2 regions of the Alteromonas sp. 38 genome follow, and region 1 is predicted to be linked to the other one. Evidence: predicted binding sites of a transcription regulator. Region 1 holds the regulator's gene; the other holds the start of a gene.
The links. The regulator LexA, encoded in region 1, represses DNA repair genes until DNA is damaged. The targets are predictions, from matches to a motif close to TACTGTATNNNNATACAGTA.

Region 1 (3,180 bases):
TGTACCCCGTTAACTTTGACGCTGATGCAGGCACGGTTACGTTAGATGGGTATCGTGATACCACCACTCGTGAAAATGCGCTGGTTCAATTAAACCTTATTGGGCAGTTTGCAACAGGTGATATTAACCATACCTTACTAACAGGAATGGAGTACGGCAGCCAAGATACAGAAAATGCTCGTCGTGATGCGTTTTTTGCAGACAGTCAAGACGACCAAGTATCCTTCGTGTTTAGCGACCCCCTGGTTATTCCGTCAATGACGCTGACAGATCCGGTAAGAAATCGTGCATCAGACGTCACCTTTACCTCAGCCTTCGTGCAAGATGAAATTAAGCTTAACGAGCATTGGATTGTGGTGGCCGGTCTTCGCTACGATAATTTTGATATCGATGTGGTAGACACTATTGAAGTGGCTAACGGTGCTGACGATGGTAACAGCGGTTTCCTATCTAGTTCTGATTCACAAGTGTCACCCCGTGCAGGCCTAATTTACAAGCCAGCGGAATCTGTTTCGATTTATGCCAGTTACAGCAAATCGTTTTTACCTCGTTCAGGTGACCAATTCCTTTCTCTGTCGCTTACAAGCCAAGCGCTGGAAGCTGAAGAATTTGAAAATAAAGAAATTGGCGTAAAGTGGAATTTCTCTGACTCACTTAGCGTAACAGCAGCGGCATTTGAAGTTGAACGTGAAAATGGCACAGCGCAAGATCCTAACAATCCAGAAGCGTCTATTTTAACCGGCACCGAAACCAAAGGTTTTGAAGTGCAGGTGGTGGGCAAGCTTTCAGAGCGTTGGGTAATAAATGCTGGGTATAGCAACCTTGATGGCGAAGAAATGGGCCGCATTGTAGATGGCGCATTGGCGAACCGTGATTTAGCACAGCTACCAGAACACATGCTGACGTTATGGAACCAATATGAAGTAAACGATAAATGGCGTGTTGCATTAGGCGTGATTTATCAATCTGAGCAGTACGCGTCTTTAAACAATACCGTCGAACTACCTGATTTTGTTCGCGTAGACGCTGCAGTGTATTACGATTACAGCGAAGACATTAAAATTCAGCTAAATGTGGAAAACGTATTCGACGAAGACTATTTCCCATCAGCACATAACGACAACAATATTGCCACCGGCGAGCCGCTTAATGCGCGCGTGAGTTTGCAATATAAATTTTAGTCACGCTGAATAGTAGTGATAGATAAAGCGGCCTTTAATGGTCGCTTTTTTGTTGTGATTTGGCCGGAGTAAAAAACATGCTTTGCAACGCTTAGTGCTTGTCATTTCCTTTTAGGTGTATATACTTACAGGAACTGTATAGACAGACAGGTCTTTTATGCGCCCACTCACAGCAAGACAAACAGAAGTTCTCGAGCTTATAAAAACAACGATGCTCGAAACTGGCATGCCGCCTACCCGTGCAGAAATTGCCCGTCATTTAGGTTTTCGTTCTGCGAATGCCGCTGAAGAACATTTAAAAGCGTTGGCCCGTAAAGGCGTCATCGAAATCCTTCCAGGCACTTCTCGTGGTATTAAACTTAATATTCCTCTTGAAGATGAAGCCCCTGAAGAAGAAGGCCTTCCTCTTATTGGCCGAGTGGCTGCGGGCGAGCCTATTCTAGCGCAAGAGCATATAGAGTCTCATTATAAGGTCGACCCTGCCCTGTTTCAGCCTCACGCCGACTTCTTACTTCGTGTAAGCGGTATGAGTATGAAAGACATTGGTATACTTGATGGTGACTTGTTAGCCGTGCACCGCACGACGGATGTCCATAATGGGCAGGTGGTAGTAGCACGTGTCGATGAGGACGTTACTGTTAAACGCCTTGAAAAGCGTGGCCGCGAAGTATTGCTTCATGCCGAAAATGACGAGTTTTCACCGATTAAAGTCGACTTAGCGTCAGAGCCTTTTTCCATTGAAGGGATTGCCGTTGGTGTTATTCGAAATGCTGATTGGATGTAACCTTTTAGCTATTTAGTAAAGAAAGCGGCTTATAGGCCGCTTTTTTGTATGTTTACCATACCTTGCTTACACAATAATCGTATTTAAGTCTAAGAAATCCCTCAAAAGCCACCAGATACCGCTCCCGCATATTTTCTCCTATTTATGTCACCTTTTTTAGTGCTAACTAGCGCTATTTTAGTCATCTGTTTTGTTTGAAAAACAATCATAAGTGCGTAACTACCTTTTGATTATAAGAAACTTATTGCCAACTTCTATTCGCCCATCTCGTTCAAAATGAGCGTTTCAAACGGGCTCGCTAAATACCCGTGTAACGTCCATGCGCTGTGACGTCATTCACTTCTCTGTCATACCGCGTTGATTAAAAATTAAACGCTGCAATTGTTTTTTCTTAGAAAAGACTAGACTTGTGCGTTTTATTGAGCAATTCTTATACTGTATTTAACAAAATAATAACAATAGCTGTAACTTTGTTTTACAACTAAAGCTAGGCAGTTAAGTTAAAAGTTGGATTTCGAGTATCAGTTGCCAGAAGCGCAGCGCATCTAATGCGTTAATGCTTCTGTTATAACGGAGGTGTTGAGTGAAACGAGTAACGACACAAGCGGCGACACAAGCGACAAAGTGGCTTTACGGGCTTCCACTTTTGCTTACCTCGCCACTACTGTTTGCTGATGCAGCAACGGGCGAAGGCTCTTCCATAAATTTGCGCCGAGGCGCAACAGACATAAGTGGTCAAGTATACGACCTCCATATGTTGATGTTCTTTATCTGTATCGCAATCGCTGTTGCGGTTTTTGGGGTTATGTTTGCCTCAATGTACTTGCACCGTAAATCCAGAGGCGCTAAGCCCGCTCACTTCCATGAAAATGTAAAAGTGGAAATTGCATGGACAGTAGTGCCATTCATCATTCTTATTCTTATGGCTATTCCTGCTGCTAAAACCCTTATTGCGATGGAAGATACCAGTGAACCTGATCTTACCGTTGTCGTTACTGGATCTCAGTGGAAGTGGCATTACCGGTATATGGACAGAGACGTTGAGTTTTATTCGTTAATGGCGACGCAACGAGAGCAAATTGAAAACAAATTCGAAAAAGGCGCGAACTATCTGTTGGAAGTCGACCGTCCGTTGGTGATCCCCACAGGGCAAAAAGTGCGCTTTCTTATCACCTCTGATGACGTTATTCACTCGTGGTGGGTACCGGACTTTGC
Region 2 (3,180 bases), 610 kb from region 1:
TGAAAGACCTAGGTGTTGAAGACGAAAACATTATGCTTGATGACTTCGGTGGTTAATCCGAAAATCGACAAGTGAGTAAAGGGGGCGTAAGCCCCCTTTTTGTTTAGTTAAAGGACCCATAACGTGATTCGATTCTTTGCCAGAATAGCATTAGCAGTTATTGCTATGAGCATCCTCTTTATTGCCAGTTGCAGTGAAAAACCCCTTTCGGTAGTACATCTGCAAGGCCAAACCATGGGCACGACTTACAATGTTAAGTACGTACTAGGTGAAGGTGAGGCGGCAGTAGAAGGTTTGCAGGAAGAAATTGACGCTAAGTTAGTTAACATTAATAAAATGATGTCGACTTACGATACAACGTCTGAGTTGTCTCGTTTTAACCAATACCGATATTCAGATAACTTTGCTGTGTCTCAAGAGACACTTACCGTGGTTACTGAAGCCCTTCGCTTGGCCCGTTTGAGTGACGGTGTGCTAGATGTTACGGTTGGGCCCTTGGTCAATCTATGGGGATTTGGCCCGAATAAACGGCCAGAAAAAGTGCCAACCCAAGCAGATATTGATGCAGTTCGCGATTACGTAGGTTTTGAGAAATTATCTACTACGCCAACCGGCCTTAAGAAAGCAAACCCCATGCTGTATGTTGATTTATCAACGATTGCTAAAGGTTATGGTGTTGATGAAGTGGCGGCCATTTTAGATGCCCATGATTTAGAGCATTATCTTGTAGAGATTGGCGGTGAAATGCGGGTTAAAGGCGAGCGTGGTGATGGCAATGAATGGCTAATTGCGATTGAAAAGCCGGTAACGACAGAACGCGCGGTACAAAAAGTGGTGTCTATTGGCACTAATGCTATAGCGACTTCGGGTGATTACCGTAACTATTACGAAGAAGACGGTAAACGTTATTCTCATTTGATTGATCCGAATACCGGCGCACCGATAACCCATGATTTGGTGTCGGTTACGGTGGTAAACCCATCTTCAATGATTGCTGATGGCTTAGCCACAGCGTTTAATGTAATGGGGTGGCAACGTGCAATCGACCTTGCAGAGCAAGAGCAACTTGCTGTATTCCTCATTCGTCGCACAGCCGACGGATTTGAAGAGTATGCCACGCCAGAATTTGATAAACTGGTAGAAGTAAATAATTAAGGAGTAGGCTATGTCTACGTTTATTTTAGCATTCGGTTTCTTCCTCACTATGGTACTCGCCATGGCTGTTGGCTACCTGGTGCAGCGCAAAACTATTTCGGGTAGTTGCGGTGGACTAGGCGCATTAGGTATCGCTAAAGCATGTGATTGCCCCGAGCCTTGCGACAGGAAAAAATCTCGTATGGAAAAAGAAGAAGCGAGAGAAAAGAAATTGAATGAATGGAAACAAAATCAGATCCTTTAATCTGATGATGTAGTTAACCTAGTGATGTAAGTAGGCGCTGATAAAACAGAGCCTTTCACAACATTGGATCACACTATACGGCAATAACCGTTCCTAGATAAAAGCGCGATAGGCTGCAAGCTTACCGCGCTTTTTTTATCTAAAACGATACGCCTATTTTGCCCATTCACTCATAGTTCGCGCAAAGTGGTTGCTCACTATTCATCGTATACAGTGGTAAGCCTAACTGATATGTTCTAGAATACTGTTTTTACATACAGCCCTTTTAAAGGCTTGTATAATAAGAGCTAGCAACTTAGGGGCGGCTTAGGGGCAGTTTGGGAGCATACACCATGCGAAAAATCATCCATGTAGATATGGACTGCTTTTATGCTGCGGTTGAAATGCGTGACAACCCTGCGTTACGCAATATCCCTATTGCCATTGGTGGAAGCTCTCAGCATCGAGGGGTTATTTCTACCTGTAATTACCCCGCCCGTAAATATGGCGTTCGTTCCGCCATGGCCACCGCTTATGCATTCAAGCTTTGCCCAAATCTCACCTTAGTGAAAGGGCGCATGGAGGCTTACGTAAAAGAGTCTCAACGAATTCGCGAAATATTTGCCGACTATACCGATTTAATCGAGCCACTTTCGTTAGATGAAGCTTACCTCGATGTGACCAATAGCCAATATTGTGGTGGCAGTGCCACGTTAATAGCCGAAGAAATTAGAAGTCGAATTGAGTCAGAGTTGGGCTTAACCGCATCGGCGGGCGTTGCACCCTGTAAGTTCGTAGCAAAAGTGGCCAGCGATGAAAATAAGCCTAATGGTATTTGTGTCATTACTCCTGATAAATTAGATAGTTTTGTGAGGGGCATGCCTCTTAAAAAAATTCCAGGGGTAGGTAAGGTGACAATGCTAAAGCTACAACGATTAGGCTTAGCTACCTGTAACGATGTGCGCAGTTATCCTTTTGAGCGCATACAAAAGGAATTAGGTAAATTTGGTGCGGTATTATGGGAGCGTGCGCATGGTATTGATGATCGAGAACTGTCAGTATCAAGAGAGCGTAAGTCTATAGGCGTAGAGCGCACCCTAAGCAACGATATTCATTCGATGGAAGAATGTAGAGACTTTATGCCTCATTTACTGGAAAAGCTTCAGGAACGCATTCAGGCGCATGAAAAGCGCACAGGCAAACCTGTTCGTATTCGTACTCAAGGGGTGAAACTTAAATTTCAAGACTTCCAGCTAACCACGGTTGAGCATCGATGCCCTTCGTTAAATGCGCATTACTTTGATACCCTACTAAAAGAAGCTTACGAGCGCGCTAAAGGCCGTGGTATACGCTTAGTTGGGCTACATATTGGTCTTGGTGAGGCACAAACCATACATCAGCTCCCTTTGCCCCTAGAAGGTGAGTAGAAAAGTGAGTAGTAAAGAGCGTAGACTGGTGTGTACATAGGTGAATAGCCGCAAAGTACGGGAAACCTTATCAGACGCTTTATGAACAGAGCCCGAATTTTACCGTATTCAAATTAACAAAAAAGTGAAAAGCAGGAACCATCATGACTACCCCGGAACCTAAAACCCAAGAACTTAAAACCCCAGGTCGATACCGCCATTATAAAGGCAGTGATTACGACGTTTACGAAGTGGCGATACATTCAGAAGACGAGTCTTCCTTAGTGGTATATCGTCCATGTTATGGCGAAAAAGCCCTGTGGGTTCGTCCATTAAGTATGTTTCAAGAAGAGGTGGTGGTAGAAGGTAAGTCAGTCCCTCGATTTGCTTATATTG

Region 2: the regulator LexA is predicted to act here: its motif matches at 1,642-1,661, upstream of dinB (DNA polymerase IV).

What each region holds. Positions count from the first base shown of each region.
Region 1 is NZ_LR733300.1:4,587,127-4,590,306, reverse strand. It holds gene FLAVO9R_RS19835 (TonB-dependent receptor) at 1-1,181, shown strand, start outside; gene lexA (transcriptional repressor LexA) at 1,339-1,965, shown strand; gene coxB (cytochrome c oxidase subunit II) at 2,549-3,180, shown strand, end outside.
Region 2 is NZ_LR733300.1:3,974,117-3,977,296, reverse strand. It holds gene nqrF (NADH:ubiquinone reductase (Na(+)-transporting) subunit F) at 1-56, shown strand, start outside; gene FLAVO9R_RS17175 (FAD:protein FMN transferase) at 124-1,155, shown strand; gene nqrM ((Na+)-NQR maturation NqrM) at 1,166-1,399, shown strand; gene dinB (DNA polymerase IV) at 1,732-2,805, shown strand; gene FLAVO9R_RS17160 (DUF1653 domain-containing protein) at 2,949-3,180, shown strand, end outside.